4 regions of the Bradyrhizobium sp. UFLA06-06 genome follow, and region 4 is predicted to be linked to each of the others. Evidence: predicted binding sites of a transcription regulator. Region 4 holds the regulator's gene; each other region holds the start of a gene.
The links. The regulator HrcA, encoded in region 4, represses chaperone genes, less so after heat shock. The targets are predictions, from matches to a motif close to GTTAGCACTCNCNNNNNGNGAGTGCTAAC.
Positions count from the first base shown of each region.

Region 1 (8,654 bases), on a different contig from region 4:
AAGCTTTCGAGAGGAAGTATGAAAGACGGCGGCGGCGGGGCAGTTTCTTCAGCAAACGGTGCCGTAGCAGCCGCCGCATCCGGCTCAGTCTTACCCGCACGGGATTCGACCAAATGTCAGGCCGCCGTATTCCGCGCGGGTGGACATCATGCGACAAGGTTGAGAGAGCTATGGCTTGCTGAATTGCGATAGACTGCACGGACCAGTGGAATGCCCCCGTCTGCTTCGGAAGGTGCGCATTTGGTCTCCGAAAGCGACCTTGAGCTCGCTCTTGATTTCGTCCGGGCTCGGGCCGCCGGACCGGTCGAGGGCATTTTTGGTCCCGGGTCGATGACCTGGCGGATCGACCGAGAAGCCATCACCTTTTTGGGCGCCGGTCGTGCCTTGCTGCTTCAGCTGGCGCATCCCTGGGTCGCCGCCGCCGTGGCCGAGCACTCGCGAACCTTCGCGGATCCGATCGGTCGCTTCCATCGAACCTTTGACGTAGTGTTTACGATGGTGTTCGGCTCGCTCGATGCGGCCCTTACCGCTGCCCGGCACCTGCACCACCGCCATACCATGATCGTCGGCCGCCTGCCCGAAGCAATCGGTCCGTTCGAGAGCGGCTCGCCCTACCGCGCCAACGAGGTCGCAGCGTTGCGCTGGGTCCACGCGACCCTCGTCGACACTGCTCTGGCCGTCCACGACCTGATCCTGCCTCCGTTCACGGTCGAAGAGCGCGAGCGCTATTGGGCCGAGAGCCGGCTGTTTGGGGCATTGTTCGGGCTGACGTCGAGCGACTTGCCGGCGGATTGGGACGCGTTCGCCGCCTACACCGCGGCGGTGATGCAATCGGATACATTGTCCGTCAGCACGGCCGCGCGCGAGGTGGCCCGACAGATCTTCGCCGGCGGGCGACCATGGTTGCGGCCGCCGCGCTGGTATCAAACCCTGAGTGCCGAGCTGCTGCCGGACCGATTGCGCACCGGCTTCGGATTTGCCTTTGACGAGTGCGATAGGAAGGCCGCAGAACGTGCCCTTGCACGAATACGTCGCATCCAAAATACCGACCCAGCTTCGCTACGTCGGCCCCTACCAGGAAGCTCAAGCGCGACTGCAGGGAACGCCGCAGCTGGGCTGGACAACCCGGTGCCTGAACAGGGCATGGATAGGACGCCCTAGGTTGGAAGAGCGCTGGAACAGGTGAAGCAGTCCGGGACAGCCGCCGACGTAGCGGCGACCCTTTTGGTCCTCCCGCGACAACCGACACGCGAAAGACTTACGCATCTACCTTCACCAAAACTTCCCCGGCGATGATTTCGGGGTCTCCAAGATTAAGGTCATGCAGGCTTGCTTGAACGAAATCCAGAACTTTATCGTTCGCAGCATTGGCGCTTTCGCGGTCCTCGAATATCATCACAGCGACACCGACGCCATCGCCCCCATCCAATACGTAATAAGATCTGAATCCGTGCGATTCCCTTAGGATCTGACCAATGCCGCTTTTGGCGCGGCGAGCAGCATCCGCAACCGAACGAACCTTGGTGTACTTTCGAATGAAGATGTACATCAGCCACCCATGCGTCTCAGTCCCAACCGGCGCATCAAAGCATATTGGGCCTGTTCTGGGCTAGGACCTACTTCCGCGTTGGTGCGTCGATTTAGTATGCCCGCAGCCACGTCCGATCCTGCCCAAAACAGCCCCGGCAAAGTGAGGGGCACGGTTCAGACACCAAGGGCGAACAGGCGACATGGTCCAAGCTCTTGCGCCGGAGTGTCACAGACTTATGTGAGAAGCGGTGAGCACTCGCTTATTGCGACTGCCAATCCAACAATAATCACAAAAGCCAAGGAGGATCGCATGAAATTCCGTCCGCTTCACGACCGCGTCGTGGTCAAGCGTATCGACGCCGAAGAGAAGACTGCTGGCGGCATCATCATTCCGGACAGTGCCAAGGAAAAGCCCTCGCAGGGCGAAGTCATCGCCGTTGGCCCGGGCGGCCGCGATGAAGCCGGCAAGCTGATCCCCATCGACGTCAAGGTCGGCGACCGCGTCCTGTTCGGCAAGTGGTCGGGCACCGAGGTCAAGATCGACGGCGAGGAGCTTCTGATCATGAAAGAGAGCGACATCATGGGTGTTCTCACCGGCGTCGCCGGCTCCAAGAAGGCGGCCTAACGCTGACCGCCGCAAACGCTCATCCCTGCCTCGCAGGTGAGAGACGAATCTCAATTCAAGGAGGAAAATATGTCAGCTAAAGAGGTCAAACTGGGCGTCGATGCCCGCGATCGCATGCTGCGTGGCGTGGACATCCTTGCCAATGCGGTGAAGGTCACCCTCGGTCCGAAGGGCCGCAACGTGGTGCTCGAGAAGTCGTTCGGCGCGCCCCGCATCACCAAGGACGGCGTTGCGGTCGCCAAGGAGATCGAGCTCGAGGACAAGTTCGAGAACATGGGCGCCCAGATGGTGCGGGAGGTGGCGTCGAAGGCGGCGGATGCTGCCGGCGACGGCACCACCACGGCGACCGTGCTGGCTGCGGCGATCGTCCGTGAAGGCGCTAAATCGGTTGCCGCCGGCATGAACCCGATGGACCTGAAGCGCGGTATCGATCTCGCAGTCGAGGCCGTCGTCTCGGATCTAGAAAAAAACTCCAAGAAGGTGACCTCGAACGAGGAAATCGCCCAGGTCGGGACCATTTCCGCCAACGGCGATGCCGAGATCGGCAAGTTCCTCGCTGACGCCATGAAGAAGGTCGGCAACGAGGGGGTGATCACGGTCGAGGAAGCCAAGTCGCTCGAGACCGAGCTCGACGTCGTCGAGGGCATGCAGTTCGACCGCGGCTACATCTCGCCCTACTTCGTCACCAACGCCGACAAGATGCGCGCTGAGATGGACGACGCCTACATCCTCATCAACGAGAAGAAGCTCTCCTCGCTGAACGAGCTGCTGCCGCTGCTCGAGGCCGTGGTGCAGACTGGCAAGCCTCTCGTCATCGTCGCTGAAGACGTCGAAGGCGAGGCTTTGGCCACGCTGGTCGTGAACCGTCTCCGCGGTGGTCTGAAGGTCGCAGCCGTCAAGGCTCCGGGCTTCGGCGATCGCCGCAAGGCCATGCTGCAGGACATCGCGATCCTGACCGGCGGCCAGGCGATCTCGGAAGACCTCGGCATCAAGCTCGAGAACGTCACGCTGCAGATGCTCGGTCGCGCCAAGAAGGTGATGATCGACAAGGAGAACACCACGATCGTCAACGGAAGTGGCAAGAAGGCCGACATCGACGCCCGCGTTGCCCAGATCAAGGCGCAGATCGAGGAGACCACCTCGGACTACGACCGTGAGAAGCTGCATGAGCGTCTTGCCAAGCTCGCAGGCGGTGTCGCGGTGATCCGCGTCGGCGGCGCGACCGAGGTCGAGGTGAAGGAGCGCAAGGATCGCGTTGATGACGCGATGCACGCGACCCGCGCGGCCGTCGAGGAAGGCATCCTGCCGGGCGGTGGGGTCGCCCTGCTCCGGGCCTCCGAGCACCTCAAGGGCATCCGCACCAAGAACGACGACCAGAAGACCGGCGTCGAGATCGTGCGCAAGGCGCTGTCGGCTCCGGCCCGCCAAATCGCGATCAACGCGGGCGAGGATGGTTCCGTCATCGTCGGCAAGATCTTGGAGAAGGATCAGTACGCGTTCGGCTTCGACAGTCAGACCGGCGAGTACGTCAATCTCGTCAGCAAGGGCATCATCGATCCGACCAAGGTCGTACGCACCGCGATCCAGAACGCCGCCTCGGTTGCCGCGCTCCTGATCACCACGGAAGCGATGGTTGCCGAACTGCCGAAGAAGAACGCCGGCGGCCCCGCGATGCCTCCGGGCGGCGGTATGGGCGGCATGGACTTCTAAAGTCCGCGCTCAAGCGATCCAAGAAATGCAAAACCCCGGCAGCGATGCCAGGGTTTTTGTTTGCGCGCAAACTGCCTGGTAGCGCAGCCAATGCCGATGATACTTCGCACAACCTCACGCCGATACAGGAGCCTTCCGCTGCTCACAGCACGCACGTTATGCACAACACTCTCCATAAATATACGTTGGCTTGATTTGACAATTTCAAGAAATTCTCCGCGAGAGTCGCAAACCGAACCGACAGTGGCGCCTTCGTCCCGCAGAATAGTGTCGGGGCGGGATCGAAGCTCACCCAAAACTCAGAATCTAACACGGAGCGTCAGCGCTGTCGTGACGCATGCAAGCGTTGCGAGCGATCCTTTCGCGCGAGAAGGGGACTGCGCCTTGAGTGAAAGTGAAATGAAAGTCACGGTGAACGGCACGAACATCCTCGGAATGCCGTTGTTGGGTTTCCCGAAGATCGCATTGCCCGGAGTGGTCGGCGATCTAGCTGTGGAGAGCTTTGCTCGCGCGCGCACAGCCTCTGAACAGATGACCGAGGCGTTGAGCGAAACGTACTCGCGCAATGCGGGCGTCGCGACCGATTACGGGCTCAAGGTGCTCGAAATCTCTCACGCCAATACCGCCTTCGCGTTCGATTTGTTCGCCCATCTGCTTGGCAGCGGATCGGCGTCCGAGGTCTTGACCTTGTCCACCGAGCGAGCCCGCAAGGCCTTCGACCAGAACAAGGAATTGTGGGAGCTCGGCCAGAGGGTTACGACAGACATGCGCGGGCAAGTCAAGAAGCACGTCGACAGGGCTCTCCATCACGCCGCCTGAGGAAGGACGGCAGGCCGGCCGGCACAGGAGGCTTACGGCTCTACACCAGCTCTAAACCTTGATATAGTTGAACATGAGGTCGGTTGATCGCTACAACTGTTTTCGCGTCTTCCTTGACCCCACTTGGCTGACGCACCTTCCAAGTTGACGGCCCTGGCCCGCCCCGCCGGGGCCGTTTTCTTTGAGTCCGTCCAGGCGCGACAGCGGCAAAAAAGCCGTGCGACGCGCCCGCGATGTTCAGCTCCATTCCGCGTATCGCCAGCGCGACATCGAATTGGGTGGCGTGGTGATCGCGAAGAATTTCGCCAGCGCGAACCGGACGACGTGGCCGAAGTGGTGCGTGGCGACGGTCCTGCGGGCGCTGCGCACCGCTGTGAGGCTCGCGGCGAACAACGCGCGCAACTTCCCGCCAATCTGCCCCTTCAGCATCGGCGTCGAGTAGGCGAGCGGCCTGCTGTGTAGAGAGCACGACAGGGCCGCCGCCAAGGCAGCAGCGCCGAGGGCAATGGCACTGCGAAGTCCACTTAGCCTGCAAGAAATAAATATACACGGAATCGACAGCTCAAAGGTCGATCTTGATAGCGCAGGCGTATCGTTGGAGCTTCTCAGAGAAGACTCGGTCCCGTTGAGCCAGATGGATCTACGTACGATCTGTACCGCATTTGCTTGAGATGATACTGCAGGATCTGATAGCCATCATACAAGTCGTGTTCGCGCGAGGTATTTCGTGCATATCTAGCATCTTCCGACGTCTCGCGGCCGATCTTTTCAAGCGGATGATGCGAAGATGAAAGAAGTACCCGCACCTCACATTCAGTATGACGAGCAAGCCACCGGGCAAGAAGAGCAATTCGAGAAGGCCTTTGATATTCTATTTGTAAGAGGTCTTGAAGAGGCGACGTCATCCAACATCAACCGATTCGACTCCCATAGGGAGCATTGGTCCACCCGCGGCTCGATGAGGCACTCAAACGTCGGCTGCGGGAAATTTACCGCACGCCTGATCCGGTGGCATTGCTGGCACAGACGCGGGATGCTCAAAATGAGCCGCGCAAGCGCGTTGATCAGCGGGCTGGAAAGCTAACGATGGCTGTCGCGCCGGTGCAAAGCGACTTGGCGGGCTTTGCCCGCGAGCTCGGCGATGTTGGAAACAGGGTGAGCAGCGGGGTATTCATCGGCGCCGCTACGTGCGGCGCAAACCTGTGCCACGTCGGCCATCGATGCTCGACCCCTACATTCCCATCATTGAGGAATGGCTCACCGCGGCTCCGCACTTGTCCGCGGTCGATCTTCTCACCCGCCTGCAAGCGCATGCGCCCGGTCGGTTCGGCCGCCATCAGCGGCGTACGGTGCAGCGATTGGTGAAGAACTGGCGATCAAATTCCGCTCGACAGCTCATCAGCAGCACAGAGATCAAACTATCGGTCCAAGCTTCGTCTCTTACTATCTAATGCCGACAGGTTCTTTCGCCGAATCACCGCAAGCCGCTCGCTCCGGGCGATCTGGAGGGCGCGCTTCGCGAGCGGCTTGCTCCGACTCGCGTCACGCGATCCAGAAGACACCAGGGTGCGCTTCGGTAACATTCTCATCTAAGGCAATATGAGGGAGCAGTTCCGGATGGCGTTTGACACTCCGGCTTTGCTTTTGGAAGGCACTCTGGGCTACGCAAGATCGGTGATTACGAGGAGGCGCAACCTCCGCGAAATGAAATCTAAAACGCGAACGGCACCTCTTCTAGGATGCCGAGGCTAGTTACGCGGCGATCAGGGATTGAAGTGTGCAACAAATCGATTCTTACAATCGATCGAGTGCAACATACCGATATCGGCGCCGTGCATGCCAGTGGCGGAAGGCTACGCCTCCCTTGTGGGGAGCTGCAGGCGCTTGCAGTGCTGTGACCCAACTGTCGAAGAGCGTCGGTACGGTAAATCCATACGCCACGTTCTGGAAACCGGGGGCGGGACGACCGCCTCCGGTGACCCGGTGCCGGTGGCAAGAGTTCCCCGGCCTACTCACCGTGGCACTGCGCAGTTTACGACGAAAATCAGTCTTGTCCTATCGGCCTAAATCCATCTGCCCGTCAGCTTCTGGAAAGCTGAGCGCCACACCATGAAAGCGCGGATGCCTAGACGGCGATGCCGTCCAGTGAACGCAGTGGACGTGCACCTTTCGGGGTACTCGATGCTCGACCGGAAGCGTGCTTGGCACCATTTGGCCGTAACTCGGAGGCCGGCGCTCAACGCGAGCCTTTGAAATAGTTTTCCGCAGGTCGCAACGCGAACGACCTTCGTCGAACGAGGGCTCGCGCGGCTCAGTCATTTGAGAGGATAGACAGCATGGATTTCAACCCAACAGACCCAGCGAACACGAGCCCACGGCCCGACGCACCACGGTCCTCCGATTCAGCGGGCTTTGAGCATGAGCCGAGCGCATTGCAGGCGCTGGCCGAAGCCCCCGATTACGACCAGGATCGGATTTGGCAGGAGATCGCACCCGCGCCATCGCGGGCAGAGCCATCCCGAGCTGCGGAAGCTTCCGATTTCGGCAGCGATTCGATTTGGCAACACCTTGAACCCGAACTGATGCGTGGTGGGCCATCGCGACCCAGCCCGTCGCAAGCCGGGACCGTTGTCGTGCGCGGGCGCTGGGCGGCCAGAACTCGAAAACTTCGTCCTGCAAAACGGACGTCGCGCCAAGGAGTACGCGCGACTATGACGCGTGACTTTGCGCCGCGACTCTCTGACTTCTGAACGCAGCCAACCATCCGGTCAAATGCGGCCGGTTTCCGCTCGATCAAGAAAGCCGACAATGTTTGAAACATTAAGCCGTAAACCCAACGATCCCCTGCTTGCGCTGATTGGGCTCTTTGACGCAGATCCCCGACCAGACAAGATCGACCTTGGGGTCGGCGTCTATCGCGACGAGGCCGGTCATTCGCCGATCTTTCGTGCCGTAAAGGCTGCGGAGCACCTGATTTGCGAGACCCAGAACACTAAGGCGTACGTGGCGCCGGAGGGTGATCAAACATTCCTTGATTTGCTGTGGTCGTTGGTTGGCGGGCATACGGCAACCATCCACGCCTCTGGTGTGCAGACACCCGGTGGCTCGGGTGCTTTGCGGCTCGCTGCCGATCTGATTCGCGGGACCGGACAGGGTAAGATCTGGCTAGGTCAACCGAGTTGGCCAAATCATGCAGGAATTTTCTCGGGTGCCGGTCTCTCGGTCGAGACTTATCCATTCTTTGATGTTGCCTCGCAGACCATTCTAGTTGACAGCATGATGAATGCACTACACCAGGCCGAGCCCGGCGACGCAGTTTTGCTCCATGCTTGTTGTCACAACCCGAGCGGCGCTGTGCTGACGGCGGACGACTGGCGTCGGATCACCGCGATGATCGCTGCGCGCGGACTTACGCCGTTGATTGATCTTGCCTATCAGGGTTTCGGTGCCGGGCTCGACGGAGACGTCGCCGCGCTTCGTTCGACAATTTCTGCCGTTCCAGAGGCGCTTGTCGCGGTGTCCTGCTCGAAATCATTTGGACTATATCGCGAGCGTACGGGTGCGGTGTTTGCGGTCGCGTCTTTGCAATCAGCTTCAGAGACTGCTCGGTCCAATCTTGTTGCTATCGCCCGCGCCAGCTACTCAATGCCGCCCGATCACGGCGCCGCAATCGTGAAGACCATCCTCAGCTCCCCCGAACTATGCCGGGACTGGCGTGAAGAGTTGGAATCGATGCGTCATCGCCTCCTCGCGTTGCGAAAATCTTTCGTCGACGCATTGGGAGGAAGATGGTCGAATGCCGTCGCCATCGGCTCGCAAGAGGGCATGTTTTCCATTCTGCCCCTCTCACAGACCGAGGTGCTGAAACTAAGGGAAAAGCACGGCATCTACATGCCGACATCTGGCCGCATCAACGTCGCCGGCTTGAAGCGCACCGATGTGGCGCGTGTCGCAAGCGCGATCAAGGCGG
Region 1 is NZ_JADFUD010000033.1:33,632-42,285, reverse strand. Features, by position in the region: partial or broken gene IF803_RS25815 (oxygenase MpaB family protein) at 241-1,186, shown strand; gene IF803_RS25810 (hypothetical protein) at 1,259-1,549, opposite strand; gene groES (co-chaperone GroES) at 1,841-2,155, shown strand; gene groL (chaperonin GroEL) at 2,225-3,865, shown strand; gene IF803_RS25795 (phasin family protein) at 4,265-4,684, shown strand; gene IF803_RS25790 (hypothetical protein) at 4,902-5,126, shown strand; gene IF803_RS25785 (hypothetical protein) at 5,472-5,768, shown strand; gene IF803_RS25780 (amino acid aminotransferase) at 7,493-8,654, shown strand, end outside.
Region 1: the regulator HrcA is predicted to act here: its motif matches at 1,779-1,807, upstream of groES (co-chaperone GroES).

Region 2 (8,654 bases), on a different contig from region 4:
CTTGCGCCAAGTAATCGGTTAAGTCGCGGCGCGAGTACAAAGGCGGCTCTGCGAGTTCGCTAGAACCACGAATCCTCGGATCCGCCCCCACCAGCGCCTCGAGCGCCCTGGGTCGAGGTTCTTTATCGGCCAGCGGCACGCAATCGACTTGCCGCTAGAGATGCTCCAAATTCGAGAGGATACGACCATGAACCAGCAGACAATGAAATACGCGATTGCGGTCGCACTCTTCGGTGCGGCGACGCTCGCCTCGGTGCTGCCTTCGGGGGCAGCTCCGATCTCGCCGAGCACGACTCTTCCGACAGAAGCGGCTTCGTCGTCCGCAGTGACAGAAGTCTACTACCGACGCCACTACCGCGGTCGCGGCTACTACGGCGCTCCGGGGGCCGCAATTGGTCTTGGCATCCTGGGTGCCGCGGCTGGAGCCGCCGCCTACGGGGCCTACGGAGCCTACGGGCCAGGCTACGCGCCGGGCTACTATGCGCCAGATTACTACGGCGGCCCGTATCCCTATCGCCGCCAATACTACGCCCCGTATTGAGGGCACGAGCGACGCTGTTTGGGCGTGGCAACCTCTGTCACAGACCATTCCCACTCAACACGCGCTCGAGCGCGCACTGGATCGCGATGGCGCGGCTGCGCCCTTGTGATCCGGTCAACTGCATCGGCCCCTCCTATCCGGGGTCGCCTGCGGACTCTTGCAGGAGGTCGACGACTCGCAAGACAGACAAAACTTGAGACCCAATATCCACAAGGTCCCACCAAAGGAGTCGGACAATGTCGATCGGACTTATCCTCATCATCCTCCTCATCATCTTCCTGCTTGGTGGCTTCAGCGGCCGCTTCGGCGGCTACGGCTACGGCTATGGCCACGGTGGGATGGGGGTCATCGGTACCATCCTGGTCATCCTCGTCGTATTGCTACTTCTGGGTCGGCTCTGACCCTCGCAGGGTCGGCTGTGTCGACCGGGCGCCTCCCAAAATATCCTTTCCCCGCGTACCGGGTCCCAACGAGCTCGACCAGCTGAAGCCGACAATGCCCGCCGATGAAGGGGTGTTTGTGCCTGCCTCGGTCCTGCTGCAGCGGCTGCACGACGAGGCACCGGCAAGATCGCTTTACCCTGGGCTGGCTGATGGGTCGCCTACACAAGCGCTCCTTCGGCCCTATTATGCCGCTGCTCGCTGTGGTCGCTATTGCACCGGATGTCTCGATCGTAGCCGGCCTGCTACTCATGATCCCCGCGTCCCAGATGATCGCGGTCTTCGGTCTAATCACGGGGGCGACCAACCAGGGCGGAGCTATGCACTTCCCAAAATCCAGTAACGGTGGGGTGAGTCCTGACTGGTTTGGTAACAATTCTCACCCGCCACCCGGCTGCAATGCAAAGTGCTGATTTTGAGATATTGCACAAGGCGTCCTCACGGAAATCCGTGAAACGGCGAGAATTCATCACGCTTCTCGGCGGCCGCTTTTTACTGATTCCTGCAAAAAAGGCCCAAGCATCTCTGCCGGGCCTTCGTTATTGTTGAGCTCTGAACGAGTAGGACTTAAAAATCCATACCACCCATGCCGCCACCTTGAGGCATGCCGCCACCGCCGGCGTTCTTCTTTGGCAATTCGGCCACCATGGCTTCGGTAGTGATCAGGAGCGCCGCAACAGAAGCCGCATTCTGAATCGCCACACGAACGACCTTGGTCGGGTCGATGATGCCCTTGGTGACCAGGTTGCCGTACTCGCCGGACTGGGAGTCAAAGCCGTAGCCATACTGATCCTTCTCCAGGATCTTGCCGACGATAACGGAGCCGTCCTCGCCAGCGTTGATCGCGATCTGGCGGGCCGGCGCAGACAGCGCCTTGCGCACGATCTCGACGCCGGTCTTCTGGTCATCGTTCTTGGTGCGCAGCCCCTTGAGATGCTCGGAAGCACGCAGCAGGGCGACGCCGCCGCCCGGCAGGATGCCTTCCTCGACGGCCGCGCGGGTCGCATGCATCGCGTCATCAACGCGATCCTTGCGCTCCTTCACCTCGACCTCGGTCGCGCCGCCGACGCGGATCACCGCGACGCCGCCCGCGAGTTTGGCAAGACGCTCCTGCAGCTTTTCACGGTCATAGTCCGAGGAGGTCTCCTCGATCTGCGCCTTGATCTGCGCCACCCGCGCCTCTATGTCGGCCTTCTTACCGGCGCCGCTGACGATGGTGGTGTTCTCCTTGTCGATCATCACCTTCTTGGCGCGACCGAGCATGTTGAGCGTGACGTTCTCGAGCTTGATGCCCAGATCTTCCGAGATCGCCTGGCCGCCGGTCAGGATCGCGATGTCCTGCAGCATGGCCTTGCGGCGATCGCCGAAGCCCGGAGCCTTCACGGCCGCGACCTTCAGACCGCCGCGGAGGCGGTTCACGACCAGGGTCGCGAGCGCTTCGCCCTCGACGTCTTCCGCGATAATCACAAGCGGCTTGCCACTCTGGACGACGGCTTCCAGCAGCGGAAGCAGTTCATTCAACTGAGATAGCTTCTTTTCGTGGATGAGGACGTAGGCGTCTTCCATTTCGGCGCGCATTTTGTCGGCGTTGGTGACGAAGTACGGCGAGATGTAGCCGCGGTCGAATTGCATCCCTTCGACGACCTCGAGTTCGGTCTCGAGCGACTTGGCTTCTTCAACCGTGATGACGCCCTCGTTGCCGACCTTCTTCATGGCGTCGGAGAGGAACTTGCCGATCTCCGCGTCGCCGTTGGCCGAGATGGTGCCGACCTGGGCGATCTCCTCGTTCGAGGTGACCTTCTTGGAGTTCTTCACGAGATCGGCGACCCCGGCTTCCACCGCGAGGTCGATACCGCGCTTCAGGTCCATCGGGTTCATACCGGCGGCAACCGCCTTCGCGCCTTCACGGACGATCGCAGCCGCGAGCACGGTCGCGGTGGTGGTGCCATCGCCAGCTGCATCTGCCGATTTGGAGGCAACTTCTCGCACCATCTGCGCGCCCATGTTCTCGAACTTGTCCTCAAGCTCGATCTCCTTGGCGACGGTGACGCCGTCCTTGGTGATGCGGGGAGCGCCGAACGACTTGTCGAGCACGACGTTCCGGCCCTTGGGCCCCAGCGTGACCTTAACCGCATTGTTGAGAATTTCAACACCGCGCAACATCCTGTCGCGGGCGTCGACGCCGAACTTAACTTCTTTGGCCGACATAATGATCTCCGTTTTCAACTGGTCAGATCCAAGGACCGTGCGACTGGACGAGCCCTTAAGTGGCGGGACTTGAATTTGCAGGCCTCGTCCTTCGAGACGCGGGCTGCAGGGACGGCTCAGGATAAGGAAAATTGGCTGGCGTCTATGCGACCTTCTTCTTGGCGGCGGGCAGCTCAGTGAGAACGCCCATAATGTCGCTTTCCTTCATGATCAGTAGTTCCTGACCATCGAGCTTGACCTCGGTGCCTGACCACTTGCCGAACAGGACGCGGTCGCCAACCTTGAGATCGATGGGAATCAGTTTGCCGGATTCATCTCGGCCGCCTGGGCCAACCGCCGTGATCTCGCCCTGCGAAGGTTTTTCCTTGGCAGTGTCCGGAATGATGATGCCACCAGCGGTTTTGTCTTCGGCCTCAATGCGCTTGACCACAACGCGGTCGTGAAGCGGACGGAATTTCATGCTGTCCTCCTGTTTTCTTGTTGTTGTTGCTTTGGACGAAATGGCAGTCGTGGCCAGCGAGTGCTAATCAGCACATAAGCCGCCGCAAGGGGACGTACAAGACCGTCCCGAAACGATATTCTGCTCAGAGCAACACGAAATAGCTGCCAAGACCGCGGCGGCTAAGGATCCGGTGAAGGCCAGCTGTGTGGTGCGAAAGTCGTTGGACGCCGCATCATCAGATTTAAGAAAGCTTCCCATCGCGCAGGGGCATTGCGTTGTTCTCGACGTGCGCCAGAATGCGCCGGACGTCGGTCGCTTCTTGTGCAGCCATTCAGCGGTGCTTGTCGAGATCGAGTGGTGCGTCACTCACGAGGCGCGTCGGCATCAATGCGCTGAGCGTCAGCCAAATCGACCGGGTCGATGGAAATCCTCTCCACCGTTGAAGTGCGCGGCGGCGCCGCCGGCACCGTGATCATAGTGGCAACCCGGCGAAACGCCTCGAACGACAATCCTTCGATCATCTCCTCATCGGTGATGACCTCGTAGGCACCCGGAGGCAAGAGGCGGTCGACGCCCTTGATCCGGAAGGGATGCTTGAAGGTGACCGTTTCGCGTCGGGAGCGCATGGTCATGATCGGCTATCCTTCAGAAACGGCTTTGCATCGGCGCGATAGTGAAGCAATCCGTTTACAGTGCTCTTTGTGCCGAGATTAGCTAACTCTTTATCATGAGATGGCTGCGAAGTCACCAAACACAAGGCAATACACATCGCGGATTTGTTATAGATGCCGGCGGACGAAATGCTTGCTGATGCCAAGTGAAAAAATGCGAGTTGGCGATCGGCAAGCATCGCGACTCGGAGAGAAGAAATGCTATCTCGCAAATCTACCAGCCGAGATAGACTTGCAGCGGTCGGCTACAACCGTCATGGCGCGATGGGACGGTTCTGGCACGGTCTTCATCGTCACGCTCTTATGACGATGGTTGCTTACGCCTTCTTGCAGCACTTCCGCATTGCCAAGACGGGGCGCAAAAATGAAACGACGGCCACCACCTCAGCCCAACCTGCCAGCCGCGCGTCCCGCCATCGTCGCTCTCATTCTTCAGCCATCAGATCCGCGATACGGGTACTGCAGAACACAGGTCAGCGAAGAGCAAGGCGTGAACAAATCTGCCAAAGTCGTGTTAACGCCCACCCGAAGCACCTTTATGATCATGCAGGAAACGGGCGATCCGCGTCTTCAACACGGTGGCGTCGTGCGATTTGCCCGAGGCCGCGTGCTCGAAGAGCCTGCGCTGGACGTCAGTAGGCAGATCATTCCATTCGCTGACAAGGGCGGCACCCAGACATTCCAGGACTCTGCGCTCCACATCGCGCAAATCGCTGGCTTCATAGGGTAAAGGCCACGCCAACTCCTGCGCTCCGCCTTCCTCGTCCCAACGGTCGAGAGCGGTTGCCATTTCTTCTCCCGACCTTGGCCTTCGACCTTTCTTTTTGACCATTCTATATAGTCGCATATATCGGCATTAAGCGCCATTCGCTCGATCGCGGGGCGATCCGAAGCGCCAATCCTTCCAGTACCGAGAATGCCGCGGCCGCGGAACTCGGTAGTTCGCCCATCGGTTATTGCAGCGGTTTGTTCGCGCGGCGTACAGACTCAAGGCTCACCATGGATGTGATCGTTACACCGGCAGAGGGAGGCACGGTTTGGCAGCTGACGGACCTGCTCGGCCGCTCGATGGGGCGCATCACGGCAAGCGCTCCACGTCAGTTCATGATCCATCCGGAGGGCCACGCATCGGAAACTATGGCCGGCATACAGCAAGGGCCGCACGCCTCGCTCGACGCCGCACTGGCTGAGATCGAGAGGCACACCCGGGGCGTCTGCCGTCGAAATCCTGGCGAAGATCAGCTTTAGACAGCGCCCAACAATCCAGATCGTCGGCAGAGTATCCTATATTTACTGCGGGAAGATCTATATGTTTTACAGGTAACGCCCGCCCAGATTGCCTGATGACGGGACCGTCAGTTCCGGTAGAAGGAATTGTGGATTTTCGCGCGAGGACCGAGCGAATGTGGGCTCCGGCGGATGTCACCGCCGATCATTGCGTTGCCGTGTTCGCCGAGATCTTTTGGCGGCTCGGCTCGACGCAACCCTGACAGTGCGGAGGGAACCCGCTTGAGCCGCTTGGTCATCGTCTCCAACCGTGTCGCCTTGCCGGCAGAAGCTGCGCAGCGCAGCGGCGGGCTCGTGACCGGCCTCGTCGACGCTCTGCATCAGGCTGGAGGCTTATGGTTCGGGTGGAGTGGCAAGCTTGGAGAAACAACAAAAGAGCCGAACGTTTTTGAGACCGAGGGAGTGACGTACGCTACCGTCGATCTTACCCGCGCGGACCATGACGGCTACTACAGCGGCTTCTCCAACGCGGCACTGTGGCCCTTATTCCACTATCGCCTTGACCTCATGAACTTTACCCGCCGGGACTTGGCCGCCTATCGACGGGTGAACGCCGTGCTCGCCGACGCCCTCGCGCCCCTGCTCAGCCCGAGTGACCTCGTCTGGGTGCATGACTACCATCTGATCCCGATGGCCGAGGAACTTCGCCGCGCCCGCGCCACACAGCGGATCGGGTTTTTCTTGCATACGCCGTTTCCGTCTTTGGGGGTGCTGGCGACCCTTCCTCACTACGGCGACCTGCTGAAATCACTGTGCGCTTACGATCTCGTCGGCTTCCAGACGGTGGAGGATTTGACCGCCTTCCATGACGCCATCCTTCGCCGTGCAGGAGGCACGATTTCGTCCGATGGCCACGTTCACGCTTTCGATCGGGTTCTGCGCGCCGGCGCCTTCCCGATTGGTATCGATACTGAAGCGATCGCCGAAATGGCTAGTCGCGCTGTGAAATCCCGAACGGCCCGCCGGCTGCAGGAGAGTCTCCGGGGGCGCAAGCTCATCATTGGGGTGGACCGGCTGGATTACAGTAAGGGTCTCGAGCACCGGTTCAAAGCGTTCGCCGCCTTTCTCGAGGGCTATCCCGCATACCGCAACCACGTCCGCTTGCTGCAGATCGCCACCGCAACGCGCAGCGACGTTCCTGAATACCGTGCGTTGCGACAGAGGCTTGGTGCGCTGGCGGGCGACGTGGCCGGTCGCTACGCGGAACTCGATTGGGCGCCGATCCAGTATTTGAACAGGAGCTTCTCGCAGCGTTCGCTCGCTGGCTTCTTTCGGCTCAGCCGCGTCGCTCTTGTCACTCCGTTGCGCGACGGAATGAACCTGGTTGCCAAGGAGTATGTCGCTGCACAGAACCCCGATGACCCTGGCGTGCTCGTTCTCTCGCCCTTTTGCCGGCGCGGCCTACGAACTCGACACTGCCGTGATCGCCAACCCGTATGACCCCGACGCCGTCGCCGAAGCATTGCAGACAGCGCTGGGGATGCCACTTGGGGAGCGATGCGATCGTTGGCGGGCCATGATGGTGGTACTACGCCGCAATAGCATTGCGGCGTGGCGCGAGAGTTTCCTCGGGGCACTCAGCAGCTAACTGTGGATGTCGTTCGGGACGTGGCATCGGTGCAGCAGGTCGCGATAATCTCGTTCGTCAACGAGGCCGCCCAGTCCGCCGATAAGGTGTTACTTCGAAATCATCTCCGGGGCGGAAATGATCCACGGGTGACGGGACTACCTGCATCCGCTTGATCGTCCCGCCGAACCAGAAAGACCAAAGGCGAATCGCCTGCAGCATTCTCCGTTTTCGCGTCAACGTAGTACACTTCTTCTTCTGGCTTGGCGCGACGCACCCTGATCGGCGACTTCCCATTCCAAAGCGGCCTGTGTCCGACCATCATTCGCTTCAAATCATCTTGCAGCCAGTCCTCCTTGCCGAGTTCTCTGGCCTGACGAATCGTCGCAGCTCTGAACGCCAGAATGGGCTGACCGTCGATCTCCAAAACGAAGACGGTCGGCGGCGGCGCCTCGGCTTTCGCTGGTATAGTCATCCGGATCACTCCTTCCTCTGCTGGCCGACGCGGCCTTGCGAACCCGGCGTCGCGGCCAGCGCAGGACGCCTCGTCGCCTTTGTAGCTACTGCCCGCCTGATTCAGATTCACGGATTTTCGGCAACAGAGATCAGGCAACAGCCGTCGATGGTAGTACTAGCTTCCTCCCGTGGCCCGTAGACCCTTCTCAACTGTGGATGCAACAAATGACCAATGAGCAAACCCATAAGTCCACCTCAGTCCAGAAGACCAGGAGCGGCTGCGAGAACTCCGGACTCAAAAGCCAGCCCGCAACTTACCCAAGCTCGCACTGACGCCGGGCGCGATGCTTGCTGACCGGGTCGCTGAACAGTTGGTTCTTGGTGCTTCATCATCATCCAAAGCGTCCTTCTTGGCATTTGGATCATGCTGAACATGATAGCATTCATCAGACATTGGGACCCTTTTCCCTTCATTTTGCTGAACTTGGTTCTTTCCTTCCAGGCGGCTTACGCAGCGCCCATCATCATGATGAGCCAAAACCGCCAATCTGAGATTTGAGCTGCTGCCGGTTTGATGGACACCGAGATCAGGTGTTTCATGAAGCCGGAGGTGGGCGATGAAGAGACGGAAGTTCAGTCGCGAGTTCAAGGTCGAGGCGGTTAAGCTGGTGCGGGAGCGCGGGGTATCGGTGGCGCAAGCCGGCCGGGACCTGGATGTTCATGAGAATGTTCTGCGCAAGTGGGTGAAGGAGCTTGGCGCCGATCCGGTACAGGCCTTTCCCGGTCATGGGCAGATGAAGCCCGAGCAGCACGAGATCGAGCGGTTGCGCCGTGAGGTCGCTAAGCTGAAGGCCGAGCGGGATATCCTAAAAAAGGCCGCAGCTTTCTTCGCGAAGGAAGCGACATGAAGTTCGTCTTCATCGCGAAGCACCGGGCGATCTGGCCGGTGAACTCAAAACGGGATTTGGGAGCAAGGTCAAGGCCGCTGCCATTATAAACGTTCGTGCCCTTCTCTCGTCCATAACGGTACCTACCCTCTGCC
Region 2 is NZ_JADFUD010000076.1:10,223-18,876, forward strand. Features, by position in the region: gene IF803_RS37125 (hypothetical protein) at 188-541, shown strand; gene IF803_RS37130 (DUF3309 family protein) at 778-942, shown strand; gene IF803_RS37135 (exopolysaccharide biosynthesis protein) at 1,047-1,394, shown strand; gene groL (chaperonin GroEL) at 1,549-3,189, opposite strand; gene IF803_RS37145 (co-chaperone GroES) at 3,332-3,649, opposite strand; gene IF803_RS37150 (hypothetical protein) at 3,994-4,263, opposite strand; partial or broken gene IF803_RS37155 (IS701 family transposase) at 4,451-4,788, shown strand; gene IF803_RS37160 (hypothetical protein) at 4,817-5,092, opposite strand; gene IF803_RS37165 (hypothetical protein) at 5,302-5,550, shown strand; gene IF803_RS37170 (alpha,alpha-trehalose-phosphate synthase (UDP-forming)) at 5,812-7,029, shown strand; gene IF803_RS37175 (trehalose-6-phosphate synthase) at 6,947-7,177, shown strand; gene IF803_RS37180 (hypothetical protein) at 7,278-7,631, opposite strand; gene IF803_RS37185 (DUF1003 domain-containing protein) at 8,037-8,171, shown strand; partial or broken gene IF803_RS37190 (transposase) at 8,230-8,561, shown strand.
Region 2: the regulator HrcA is predicted to act here: its motif matches at 3,689-3,717, upstream of IF803_RS37145 (co-chaperone GroES).

Region 3 (5,263 bases), on a different contig from region 4:
AATGCAATGCGGATATCTCCTTGCCGATGAAACCGACCCGCGCAAACGACTCCTGATGGGTCGCCACGATTCAGGTCCTCGCCACAACTGGCGCAGTCGTGGCGCTGACTACGCGCCAGCGTGAGGCCGACAGACTGCGGGCCTTAGCGAACCACGGACCGAGCGTTTGAGCCACGCTTCGGCGAAAATATCCACGCCTAGCACGGCGATCAAAATTGCCTTCCAACTCTCTCGTCCAAGTAGATCCTGAGGTCACCACACCCGCGTCAACGGCACCCGCCTAAGGATCGATCAGGACACCCGGGTTGAGCATGCCGTGGGGATCCAGTTCGCGCTTGGCGGCCCGCAACGCGGCGGCAAAAAGCTGTGGCCGCTGCCGGTCGTACCAGGGTCGGTGATCGCGGCCGACGGCATGGTGATGCGTGATGGTGCCGCCTGCCGCGATTAGCACGTCGCTCGCCGCGTCTTTGATGGCCTTCCACTGCGCGAGCAGCGCACCGTGCCGACCGCGTGCGTGGAAGGAGAAGTAGGGCGCTGGCCCGTCCGGGTAGACGTGGGTGAAGCGACAGGTAACTTCACCCTTCACTCCGGTCGCTTGCAGAATCGCCTGTTCTGTTCCCGCCTTGACCTGATCGTGAAAGCTTTCGAACCGATCCCAGGTGATGGCGGTCTCGAACGTATCGTTGATGATAGCAACGGGCGCCAAGAATTCGCGCGCATAGGGCATGCGAATGAACGCGTTGCGCCAGATGCCTGCCGCGCCTTCGAGATGCGCGTCGCCGGCCTCTGCGGGCTCCGGTGTCCCGCGGTGGTCGGCGCAGCATTCGAGCGCACGCTTGAACCAGGCGTCCAGGGAATGATCGCCCGATTCGAATGCAAGCACCATGATGGCGGAGCTGCCGTCGGACGCACCGGTGTTGAACGCCTCCTGCGGATCCAGGATGCGGCAATTGGAGGGATAGAGGCCGGCTTGTGCCACCGCACGCACCGAGCGCGCGGCATCGAAGAAAGTGGGAAAGCGAACCGATGTGCCGGCGCGGAATTTTGGACGCGGCTGCAATCGCATCCATGCGCGCGAGATCACGCCTAAGATTCCTTCCGAGCCAATGAACATGCGGTCGGGGCTCGGCCCCGCGCCCGAGCCGGGAAGCCGGCGCGTCTCCACGACGCCAACCGGCGTCACGACACGCAGGCTTTCAACGAAATCGTCGATATGGGTGTAGAGACTGGCGAAGTGGCCGCCCGATCGTGTCGCGATCCAACCGCCCAAGGTCGAATACTCAAAGCTCTGCGGAAAATGCCGCAGCGTGACGCCGTGCGGCTTGAGCTGGTTTTCCAGCGATGGCCCATAGGTGCCGGCGTCGATCAATGCGGCGCGCGAGACCGGATCGACTTCGACGACCTTGGAGAGATTGCGCAGGTCTAACGTGACGGCCGCCTTGTGCTTGATGCCATCGGCCAGCGGCTCGACGCCACCGCACACGCTGGATCCGCCCCCGAACGGCGTCAGCGAAGCACCGACGGACCCCGCCCAGTCCATGACAGCCGATATCTCCGTCTCGTTGCGTGGATAGGCCACGATATCGGGCGCGCAACCGTAATCGCCGAGCATGGCCCTGACGTAATCCGGATAGGACTTGCCGTAAGTGTGCGCGGCGCGGTCGTAGCGTTCGGTCGTGCAGAACGGCGTGAGCGAAGCTGGCAGCACCACGCGCGGCTCCCGCAAGGATAGCTCTTCAAGGCCGGGAACAGTTACCGTGTCGAATTCGCGGGCGCCAAACTTGGCATGGTAGCGGCCGAGGACAAACGCCCGCTCTTCCGCGCTCATGCCTTCGCCTTCCCGTCCCCAGCCGTAATGTTTCAGCCTTGCGCCGGTCATGAGCGTTCCCCGCGTTTCGTTGCTGAGAGCTTCTTGAATCGAAGAACAAGATACTCTGAACGACCGCGCTGCAGAGTGAGCTCGTTTGATCGAAACAATACGCTTTCGAGAAGGAGTATGAAAGACGGCGGCGGCGGGACAGTTCCTTCAGCAAACGGCGCCGCAGCGGCCACCGCACCCGACTCAGTCTTACCCGCATGGGGTGCGACCACATGTCAGTCCGCCTTCCGCGCGGGTGGACGTCGTGCGACACCTTGAGAGAGCTTGGCATGCTGAATTGCGATAGACTACACAGACCAATGGAATACCCCGTCTGGTTCGGGAGATACGTATTTGGTCTCCGAAAGCGACCTCGAGCTCGTTAGCGGATTGGGATGCGGCCAACGCAGCCGCGATGATGCAATCGGATACATTGTCCGTCAGCACCGCCGCGCACGATCCTCCCGCGACAACCGACGCGCGGAAGACTTACGCATCAGATTCTATTTTCACCAAAATTTCCCCGGCAATGATTTCAGGGTCTCCAAGATTAAGGTCATGCAGGCTTGCTTGAACGAAATCCAGAACTTTATCGTTCGCGGCATTGGCGCTTTCGCGGTCCTCGAATATCATCACAGCTACACCGACGCCATCGCCCCCATCCAATACGTAATAGGATCTGAATCCGTGCGATTCCCTTAGGATCTGACCGATGCCACTTTTGGCGCGGCGAGCAGCGTCAGCAACCGAGCGAACGTTGGTGTACTTTCGAATGAACATGTACATCAGCCACCCATCTATCTCAGTCCTAACCCGCGCATCAAAGCATATTGAGCCGGCGTTGTACTAGGACCGACTTCCGCGTCGGGTCACTCGCGTCGATTTGGTATGCCCGCAACCACGTCCGATCTCCCGCGAACAGCCGTAGTCAAAGTGAGGGGCGCGGTTCGACACCAAGACCAACAGGCGACGTGGGTCCCCTTGCGCCGGAGTGTCACGGACTTATGTGAGGACCGGTGAGCACTCGCTCATTGCGACTGCCAACCCAGCAATAATCAAAAAGCCAAGGAGGATCGCATGAAATTCCGTCCGCTTCACGACCGCGTCGTGGTCAAGCGCATCGACGCCGAAGAGAAGACCGCTGGCGGCGTCATCATTCCGGATACTGCCAAGGAAAAGCCCTCCCAGGGGGAAGTGATCGCCGTCGGTCCCGGTGGTCGCGACGAAGCTGGCAAGCTGATCCCGATTGACCTCAAGGTAGGCGACCGGGTCCTGTTCAGCAAGTGGTCCGGCACCGAGGTCAAGATCGACGGCCAGGAGCTTCTGATCATGAAGGAGAGCGACGTCATGGGCGTTCTCACCAACGTGGCCGGCTCCAGGAAGGCGGCCTAACGCTGACCGCCGCAAACGCTCACCTCTGAGGAGCGCCTGCCGATGCTGCCTCGCAGGTGAGAGACGAATTTCAATTCAGGGAGGACAAACATGTCAGCTAAAGAGGTCAAACTAGGTGTCGATGCCCGCGATCGCATGCTACGCGGCGTGGACATCCTTGCCAATGCGGTGAAGGTCACCCTCGGCCCGAAGGGCCGCAACGTCGTCCTCGAGAAGTCGTTCGGCGCGCCCCGCATCACCAAGGACGGCGTTGCCGTCGCTAAGGAGATCGAGCTTGAGGACAAGTTCGAGAACATGGGCGCCCAGATGGTGCGCGAAGTGGCGTCGAAGGCGGCGGATGCTGCCGGCGACGGCACCACCACCGCGACCGTGCTGGCTGCCGCGATCGTCCGTGAAGGCGCTAAATCGGTCGCCGCCGGCATGAACCCGATGGATCTGAAGCGCGGTATCGACCTCGCGGTCGAAGCCGTCGTTGCGGACCTCCAGAAGAACTCGAAGAAGGTCACTTCGAACGAGGAGATCGCCCAGGTCGGCACCATTTCGGCCAACGGCGATGCCGAGATCGGCAAGTTCCTCGCCGACGCCATGAAGAAGGTCGGCAACGAGGGCGTGATCACGGTCGAGGAAGCCAAGTCGCTCGAGACCGAGCTCGACGTCGTCGAGGGCATGCAGTTCGACCGCGGTTACATCTCGCCCTACTTCGTCACCAACGCCGACAAGATGCGCGCTGAGATGGACGACGCCTACATCTTGATATACGAGAAGAAGCTCTCCTCGCTGAACGAGCTGCTGCCGCTGCTCGAGGCCGTGGTGCAGACCGGCAAGCCGCTGGTCATCGTCGCCGAAGACGTCGAAGGTGAAGCCCTCGCCACCCTCGTCGTCAACCGCCTGCGTGGCGGCCTGAAGGTCGCGGCCGTCAAGGCTCCGGGCTTCGGCGATCGCCGCAAGGCCATGCTGCAGGACATCGCGATCCTGACCGGCGGCCAGGCCATCTCGGAAGACCTCGGTATCAAGCTCGAGAACGTCACGCTGCAGATGCTCGGTCGCGCCAAGAAGGTGATGATCGACAAGGAGAACACCACGATCGTCAACGGCGCCGGCAAGAAGGCCGACATCGACGCTCGCGTTGCCCAGATCAAGGCGCAGATCGAGGAGACCACCTCGGACTACGACCGTGAGAAGCTGCAGGAGCGTCTCGCCAAGCTCGCAGGCGGCGTCGCGGTGATCCGCGTCGGCGGCGCGACCGAGGTCGAGGTGAAGGAGCGCAAGGATCGCGTTGATGACGCGATGCACGCGACCCGCGCGGCTGTCGAGGAAGGCATCCTGCCGGGCGGCGGCGTCGCCCTGCTCCGGGCCTCCGAACATCTCAAGGGCATCCGCACCAAGAACGACGACCAGAAGACCGGCGTCGAGATCGTGCGCAAGGCGCTGTCGGCTCCGGCTCGCCAGATCGCGATCAACGCGGGCGAGGATGGTTCCGTCATCGTCGGCAAGATCCTGGAGAAGGATCAGTACGCGTTCGGCTTCGACAGTCAGACCGGTGAGTACGTCAATCTCGTCAGCAAGGGCATCATCGACCCGACCAAGGTCGTCCGTACCGCGATCCAGAACGCTGCCTCGGTTGCCGCGCTCCTGATCACCACGGAAGCGATGGTCGCCGAGCTGCCGAAGAAGAACGCCGGCGGTCCCGCGATGCCCCCAGGCGGCGGGATGGGTGGCATGGACTTCTGAGCCCAACCGTTCAGCGCTCAAGAGAAAAAAAGGCCCGGCATCGCTGCCGGGCCTTTCCGCGTTAGCTACGGGTCCGACTCGACTACAACAGCTGCGCGGAGGTGACCCATCAGCAGGGGTTGAATCAAGCGGAGACGCGGGCTCCGGCGGAGCCTCAGCTCTGACTACTCTCGCAAGGACGACCTAAACCCTCAGGCCGAGTCGTTCGCCGGTTCACGCAAGCCCTGCAAGCAGTCCAGTCGGCTCGATTTTTTACGTTTGTCATCCTTTTGCCTCGATTTG
Region 3 is NZ_JADFUD010000006.1:196,041-201,303, reverse strand. Features, by position in the region: gene IF803_RS07720 (FAD-binding oxidoreductase) at 281-1,879, opposite strand; gene IF803_RS07715 (hypothetical protein) at 2,348-2,644, opposite strand; gene IF803_RS07710 (co-chaperone GroES) at 2,936-3,250, shown strand; gene groL (chaperonin GroEL) at 3,341-4,981, shown strand; gene IF803_RS07700 (DUF2274 domain-containing protein) at 5,173-5,263, opposite strand, start outside.
Region 3: the regulator HrcA is predicted to act here: its motif matches at 2,875-2,903, upstream of IF803_RS07710 (co-chaperone GroES).

Region 4 (8,654 bases):
GACGACATGGCCAAGGCCGGCGTCAAGCGCATCCAGTCCTCGGATATCGCGTAAGGCGCAGCCTCGCGAGATCCGCATGGTCGCGTCTGTGTCACCCCTTGCATTCGATCTCGCGCAGCACCTGCCATCGCCGCGCCTGGCAGGCCTGATCGTCCGGATCACCGGTTATCGCGAGACCGCGACGGGCCGGTTCGCACAACGGCAGACCGCGCCGCTGATCGTCCCGCTGATCAGTTTCGGCTCGCCGTTCCTGATCGCGCTGTCGCGCGAGCCCGGCGCGGCCGATCGTCAGCTCAGCTTCGCCGCCGGCCTGCATGCCGGGCCTGTTTACATCGAGTCCGACGGCCACGCCGCCTGCGTGCAGGTCGATTTCACGCCGCTCGGCGCCTACAGCTTCTTCGGTGGCGCCGTGACCGACCTGGTCGGGCGCATGGTCGATATCGACGATGTGCTCGGCCACGATGGCCGTCGTCTGCGCGAGCAGCTCGGCGCCGTGGCGTGCTGGCAGCGCCGCTTCGACCTGATCGAGGCGTTCGTGCTGCGCCGCGCCGGCCACATGCCGTCTCCCGAAGTCACGTTCGCCTATCGAAAACTGGCGCGTTCGGCCGGTGCTGTCAGCATCACGGCACTGGCCGATGAGATCGGCTGGAGCCGCAAGCATCTGGCCGGCCGGTTTCGGTCCGAGCTCGGCCTCGCCCCCAAATCGCTGGCGCGCATGATGCGGTTTCACCGGGCGAGCCGGCTGGCACAAAGCGGCGCCGCGCTTGGCTGGGCGGGGATCGCGGCGGAAAGCGGCTATGCCGATCAGGCCCATCTCGCCCGCGAGTTCGTCGAGTTCGCGGGCGAACCGCCAACCGCCTGGGCGCGCCGCCAGGCGCTGACCGACCGCCGGCTGGTTCACGCCGGCGATGGGCTGGCGGACTGGTAACAAACCTTCAAGCCGAGGCCGCGTTGCCTCGTGCAGGATGGCGCCGTCAGCCAAGGAGGTGAGCGACCATGACGCACGACATCGAACCGCCCCGCATCTATCCGACCCTGCGCTGCAAGGACGCCGAGGCGATGACCAATTGGCTCACGACGGTGCTTGGGTTCACCGAACACGTCGTCTACCGCGATGGCGGCGTGATCCATCACGCCGAGCTCGCCTATGGATCCTCGATGCTGATGCTGGGCCAGAGCCGTGACGACGCATATGGCCGGCTGGTCGGCGACCTCGACAACCGTCGCACGGACTCGATCTATATCGCCGTCGACGATCCCGACGCGCTGCACGCGAAGGTCAAGGCTGCCGGCGCAAGGATCGAGATGGAACTGCGAGACACCGACTATGGCAGCCGCGACTTCGCCTGCCGCGATCCGGAAGGAAATCTCTGGAGCTTCGGCACCTATTGGCCGAAGGCACACGAAAAGCCGCGACCGTGAGCCCGCGCAATCCGCGAGCTCACAAACAGGCAGCCGAGATCAGGCAGTGATGTCGGCGGTCGGGGCGGCCTTGGCGCCGCCCTTGGAGACGCCGACCAGGGCCGGACGCAGGATGCGCTCGCCGATCATGTAACCGGCCTGCACGACCTGCACCACGGTGCCCGACGGCACCGACGGATCAGGCACCTCGAACATCGCCTGCTGGAAGTTCGGATCGAACTTCTCGCCGATCGGGTCGAACTTCTTGACGCCGTTCTTCTCTAGCGCGTTGAGCAGCGAACGTTCGGTCAGCTCGACGCCTTCGATCAGCGCCTTCAGGCCGGGATCGGCGGCTTCCTTGGTCTCGGCCGGCACCGCATCGAGCGCGCGCTGCAGGTTGTCGGCGATATCGAGCACGTCGCGGGCAAAGCCGGTGATGCCGTAGGTCTTGGCGTCGGCGACCTCGCGGCGGGTGCGCTGGCGGAGATTCTCCATCTCGGCCAGCGTGCGCAGCGTGCGGTCGCGCGCCTCGGCGAGTTCCTTGGTCAGCGCCTCGGCCGATCCGGCCTCGGGCTCGTCAGGCATGATGTAGGGCTTCGAGACCACGGGCTCACCCGTCGGCGCCGAATTCTCGGTGTTGTCATTGGCCCGGTTCGGATCGGTCATGGCTTGCCTTCTCGAAAACTCGCGTCGGTTCAAATCTTGGGGATTGCTTGCCGGGATATCGTGCTTTGGGCGGCGAAAATCAAGCGCAACATACCGGTCTCGGGAACTGGGATCTCCGGCTTGGGTGAAGAAAACCCGTCAAATGAAAGCGAAATCGCCCTCCGGTCAGCCGCCCAGCATCTTGCTGACGATGCGCGCCGCATAATCGACGGTCGGGATCACCCGCGCGTAGTTCAGCCGCGTCGGTCCGATCACGCCGAGGACGCCCACGATCCGGCCCTGGGCGTCGCCGTAGGGCGCGATGATGGTCGAGGAACCCGACAGCGAGAACAGCTTGTTCTCCGAGCCGATGAAGATCCGCACGCCCTCGCCGCGTTCGGCGCGGCCGAGCAGATCGATCACGCCGCGCTTGGTTTCGAGATCGTCGAACAGCGACTTGATGCGCTCGAGATCGTCAAGCGCATGCAGGTCCTCGAGCAGATTGGCGTGACCGCGCACGATCAGCTGGCGGTCCTCGTTCTCGCCGCCGGACCAGCTCGCGATGCCCGCCGCGACCACCTTTTGCGTGAGCTGATCGAGCTCGGCGCGGTTTTGCGTCAATGCCGTCTCGAGCTCGAGCCGCGCTTCAGCCAGCGTCCGGCCGCGAATCCGCGCATTGAGGAAGTTGGTCGCCTCGGTCAGGGCCGAGGATGGAACACCCGGCGGCAGCGCCAGCACGCGGTTTTCGACCTGGCCGTCTTCGCCGACCAGCACGACCAGCGCCTTCTCCGGCTCCAACCGCACGAACTCGATGTGCTTCAGCCGCGCATTCGACTTTTGCGTCAGCACCACCGCCGCGGCGCGGGTCAGCCCCGACAGCCGCGTCAGGGCTTCGCCAAGCGCGGCCTCGACGGATTGCGCGCGGCCGACGGCCGCAAGCTGGGTCTGGATCGATTGGCGCTCGGCCTCGGTGAGGTCGCCGACCTGCATCAGCGCGTCGACGAAGAAGCGCAGCCCGAGTTCGGTCGGTAACCGGCCGGCGGAGGTGTGCGGCGCATAGATCAGGCCGAGCTGCTCGAGATCCGACATCACATTGCGGACCGAGGCCGGCGACAGCGGTAATGCGATCAGGCGCGAAATGTTGCGCGAACCGACCGGCTCGCCGGTCGCGAGATAGCTTTCGACGATTTGACGAAAAATGTCGCGCGAACGCTCGTTGAGCTGGGCGAGCCCGGCATGCGGCGCGATCAGGCCAATCGGATCGTGGTGAGTCACACTCCAGTCCCTCACAATTACTGCATAATTTGTCGATCCGAGGGGCCGATGACAAGCATGCATTCGGCCCCGTCGTACAGGACCCAGCCGGGGCCGAAAACCCTTGCCGCTGCCCCTTCCCCCTCCTACAAGCACGGCCAGCCAATTTTCTCGGATTTCTGGAGGATTTCATGCGGCCAAGCCGCCGTGCACCCGATGAACTGCGTCCCGTGTCGCTGGAACGCGGCGTCGTCAAATATGCCGAGGGTTCCTGCATGGTGAGGTTCGGCGACACCCATGTGCTGGTGACCGCCACGCTGGAAGAGCGGTTGCCGCCGTGGCTGAAGGGCCAGGGCCGCGGCTGGGTCACCGCCGAATACGGCATGCTGCCGCGTGCCACCCTGGAACGCACCCGCCGCGAGGCCTCGGCCGGCAAGCAGGGCGGCCGGACGGTCGAGATTCAGCGGCTGATCGGCCGCTCGCTGCGCGCGGCCGTCGATCTCGAGGCGCTCGGCGAGCGCCAGATTACGGTCGATTGCGACGTCATCCAGGCCGACGGCGGCACCCGCACCGCCTCGATCACCGGTGCCTGGGTGGCGCTGGCCGACTGCATCAACTGGATGAAGACCCGCAACATGCTGAAGACCAATGTGTTGCGCGACAATGTGGCGGCGATCTCCTGCGGCATCTACCAGGGCACGCCGGTGCTCGACCTCGACTATGCCGAGGATTCCGAAGCCGACACCGACGCCAATTTCGTCATGACCGGTGACGGCCGGATCATCGAGGTGCAGGGCACCGCCGAGAAGACGCCGTTCTCGGAAGGCGAATTCCTGGCGCTGATGGCGCTGGCGCGCAAAGGTGTCGCGCGTCTGGTCGACTTGCAAAAGATCGCGGTGGCGTAGTCAGATTGGCCATGCACCGCCGAATCACCGGAAGGCTCGTCATCGCCACCCATAATCCCGGCAAGCTTGCCGAGATGCGGGAACTGCTGGCGCCGCACGGCGTGGAGGTGGTGTCGGCGGGCGAGCTCGACCTCGCCGAGCCCGAGGAGACCGGCGACAGTTTTCGTGCCAACGCGGCGATCAAGGCGATCGCGGCAGCGAAGGCGACCGGACTGCCCGCCTTCGCCGACGATTCCGGCATCGTGGTCGACGCGCTCGACGGCGCGCCCGGGATCTACTCGGCGCGCTGGGCCGGCGAGGGCAAGGATTTCATGGCGGCGATGACGCGGATCGAGCGGCTGCTGCAGGAACGCGGCGCCACCGCACCGGACCGGCGCAAGGCCCACTTCGTCTCGGCGTTGTGCGTGGCCTGGCCCGACGATCACCTCGAGGAGGTCGAGGCCCGCGCCGATGGAACCCTGGTCTGGCCGCCGCGCGGCACCGCCGGATTCGGCTATGATCCGGCGTTCCTGCCCGACGGCTACACACGGACCTTCGGCGAGATGACCAGCATCGAGAAGCACGGCCTGCCGCCGCTCGGGCTCGGCCTGTCGCATCGCGCCCGCGCCTTCGTGAAGCTCGCGGAGATCTGCCTTGAGCCACGCTGACCGAGCAGCCTTCGGCGTCTACGTGCACTGGCCATTCTGCCTGTCGAAATGCCCGTATTGTGATTTCAACAGCCACGTGCGGCATGCGCCGGTCGACGAGGAGCGCTTCGTGCGCGCGTTCGCCCGCGAGATCGAGACGACGGCCGCGCGCGTGCCGGGGCGACAGGTGTCCTCGATCTTCCTCGGCGGCGGCACGCCTTCGTTGATGCAGCCGCAGACCGTCGGTGCCGTGCTCGATGCGATCGGCAAGCACTGGACGGTGGCGCGCGATGTCGAGGTCACGCTCGAGGCCAATCCGACCAGCGTCGAGGCGACGCGCTTTCGCGGCTATCGCGCTGCCGGCGTCAACCGCGTCTCGCTCGGCGTGCAGGCGCTGGATGACGCCTCGCTGAAGGCACTGGGCCGCCTGCACACCGCGCGCGAGGCGCTCGACGCGGTCGCGATCGCGCGCTCTGCATTCGACCGTTACTCGTTCGATCTGATCTATGCCCGCCCCGACCAGACGCCGCGGATGTGGGCCGATGAACTGAAGCAGGCGATCTCGGAAGCGGCCGAGCATCTGTCGCTCTATCAGCTCACGATCGAGGAAGGCACGCCGTTCTTCGGGCTGCATGCCGCCGGCAAATTGCAGACGCCGGACGAAGCGACCGCGCGCGCCCTCTACGACGTGACGCAGGAGGTCTGCGCCCGCGAGGGATTGCCGGCCTACGAGATCTCCAACCACGCCCGTGCCGGCGCCGAGTGCAAGCACAACCTCGTCTACTGGCGCGGTGAGGAATATGCCGGCATCGGCCCCGGCGCACATGGAAGGCTCGACATCGATGGCGTCAGGCACGCGACCGCAACCGAGCGGCGCCCCGAGGCATGGCTGTTGAACGTCGAGGAGCGCGGTCACGGCGTCGTCAGCGATGACAGCCTCAACAGCGAAGAACGCGCCGACGAGTTTCTCTTGATGGGGCTGCGGCTCGCCGAGGGGATCGATCCCAAGCGCTATGCGAAACTCTCCGGCCGCCAGCTCGATCCGCACCGGATCGCGATGCTGCGCGAGGAAGGCGCGATCGCCGTCGATGCCGACGGACGGCTGCGCGTGACCAAGTCGGGATTCCCGGTGCTCGACGCCGTCGTCGCGGATCTCGCGGCCTAAATATCGAAAACAACCCCATGCAAAGTAGCTGGCGGGTGCCGGCGCTCGACAAGGCAGCTTGACCGCCTGACGAAATTAAGCGCCAAAACTCTTCGGCGAGCCTGCGACCGGCGTACTGCCGCCTGAGGCCACCTTCATGACCGCAAGGCCGCGCTCATTGGTGCCGTCGGAGCGGAAGCGGAACAGACCATCGATACCGGCGAAGCCGGATGGATTGGTCAGCGTCTCCGGCGCAAAGCGCTGCGCGCCTTGCGTGCGCGCGAGCGCCGCCATCAGCGCCACCGCATCATAGGCAAGCGTTGCAGTGCGCACCGGCTCGCCGCCATATTTGCTGCGGTAGCGGCCGGCGAAGCTGCGGAAGCCGGACGGATCGGGCGCGGCGTAGAGGCCGCCCTGCAAGACGGGGCTCGCGAACACCCGCGGATTGTCCCACAGCCCGGTGCCGAGCAGCTGGATGTTGCGCAGATTGGCGCCCGCCGCGGTCAAGGCATCGGCGGTCGCGACGACCGAATCACCATCGTCGGCGATCAGCAGCGCATCGGCCTGGCCGAGCGCCTGCGCCACGGTTCGCGCCGGCGTCGCGCGATCGGCGCCATATTTCTCGAATGCGACGACGCGGCCGTTCTTGCGGCCGACCGCCTGCTTGAACGCGGCCTCGACCACGTTGCCATAGGCGTTATCAGGCACCATCGCGGCGAACGAACGCTTTCCGATCCCCGCCGAGTAGTCGACGATGCGATTGATGTCGGACTCCGGCAGGAAGCTCAGCAGATAGACGCCGCGCCCGGCCACGCTCGAATCGGTGGAGAATGCGATCACCGAGGTTCCGCGCGGCCGCGTCAGTTGCGCGACGGCCGGCACCGAGCCTGCGAACAGCGGTCCCAGAATGATCTCGGCGCCTTCGGACAGCGCCTGCTGGGCACCCTGCGATGCGCCCTGCGCGCTGCCGCCATCGTCCTTGATCAGGAGCTGGATGTTCGGGTTCTGAAATTCCGCCAGCGCCATTTCGGCCGCGTTCCGCATCGACTGGGCGGCAAGCCCGGCATTGCCGGACGCCGACAGCGGCAGGATCAGCCCGATCTTGACCTGCCCGGTGCCGACCGCCTGCGGCTGCTGCTGCGGCCCGGCAGGACCGCCTTCCTGGTTGCCGCCGAGCGGGCTGGAAAACTGGCTCAAGCTTTGCTGCACGCCGGAACAGGCCGTCAGCAGCGGCGCGCCCACGAGGAGGCCGAGCGCGGTCCGCCGGGTGGTGCCCGACGGCGGGGACTTGCGGTGATGCGGGCCTTCCATCGTCTCTCTTCTCTTGGCCGACCGTGATCAGCCAGGACTCCATCCAGCTCTGATGAGGCGGGTGGATTCAGGCATATTCTCGGCGAATAGTTAACTAAAACAAAAGGATTATGGCCCCGCGGCGCCCTTGCCGCGGCCTCCATTTCCCCCGTCAGGCAGCGTTCCGTCGCCGCCGTTTGCGGATATGGCGCTAGCGCCGCCATCCCTCTAGAGCTTATCCCGTTCCGATTGAATCGGAACGGGGCTCTAGATTCTCGGTTTGACGCGTTTTCTTCACGTGAACCGGTACCCACTTCGCTCGAAAACGCTCTAGATTGGCATTATGCGCGCAAAAGCCAGTTCCCTCCAGAGTTCGGATGCCACGACAGGCGCTGCGGCCAGAACCTTTTCGATCGGCGGCCAGCAATTGGCCGCGCCAAGGGCGGCACCCGGGCTCCATCTGGTCGCGACCCCGATCGGAAATCTCGCCGACATCACCCTTCGCGCGCTGGAGACGCTGGCCGGTGTCGACGTCATCGCCTGCGAGGACACAAGGATCACGCGCCGGCTGACCGAGCGTTATGCGATCGCCGCCGAGCTCGCGCTCTACCACGAGCACAACGCGGCCCAGGCCCGGCCCAAAATCCTGGAGCGGCTGGCGCAGGGCGCCGCGATCGCGCTGGTTTCCGACGCCGGCACGCCGCTGATCTCCGATCCCGGCTTCAAGCTGGTGCGCGACGTCTGCGCCGCCGGGCATGCGGTCATCGCGGTGCCGGGGCCATCGTCGGTGCTGACGGCGCTGTCGGTCGCGGCATTGCCGACTGACCGGTTTTTCTTCGAGGGATTTTTGCCCGCGAAGGAGCACGCGCGCCGCGCCCGGCTCAACGAGCTCGCGAGGGTCGATTCGACGCTCGTGATGTTCGAATCGGGCAACCGCGTACAGGACACGCTGCGCGATCTCGCCGCGATCATGGCCGGACGCGATGCCGCGATCTGCCGCGAGCTGACCAAGCTGCACGAGGAGATCACGCGCGCGCCGGTCGCCGAGCTGGCGGCAAGCGCGGACGCGCTGGAAACGCGCGGCGAGTTCGTGCTGGTCATCGGACCGCCGGCCGATGATGCCGGGGTGATGGACCAGGATACGCTCGACGATCTGCTGCGGGCGCAGCTCGCCCGCGGCAGCGTCAAGGATGCGGTCGCCCATGCGGTCGAGCTGTCGGGCCGGCCGCGCCGCGAGGTCTATGCCCGCGCCCTCGAGCTTGCGAAGACCACCGGGGACGGCAATGGCGAAGACTGACAGCGCCTCGCCGGAGCGGGTCGCGGCGTTCCGGACCGGCATCTCGGCGGAGAGCCGCGCCGCAGCGCTTCTGATCGCCAAGGGCTATCGCA
Region 4 is NZ_JADFUD010000101.1:10,634-19,287, reverse strand. Features, by position in the region: partial or broken gene IF803_RS40380 (isochorismatase family protein) at 1-54, shown strand, start outside; gene IF803_RS40375 (AraC family transcriptional regulator) at 77-928, shown strand; gene IF803_RS40370 (VOC family protein) at 997-1,422, shown strand; gene grpE (nucleotide exchange factor GrpE) at 1,462-2,067, opposite strand; gene hrcA (heat-inducible transcriptional repressor HrcA) at 2,233-3,321, opposite strand; gene rph (ribonuclease PH) at 3,492-4,205, shown strand; gene rdgB (RdgB/HAM1 family non-canonical purine NTP pyrophosphatase) at 4,217-4,852, shown strand; gene hemW (radical SAM family heme chaperone HemW) at 4,839-5,996, shown strand; gene IF803_RS40340 (penicillin-binding protein activator) at 6,072-7,286, opposite strand; gene rsmI (16S rRNA (cytidine(1402)-2'-O)-methyltransferase) at 7,609-8,562, shown strand; gene IF803_RS40330 (YraN family protein) at 8,549-8,654, shown strand, end outside.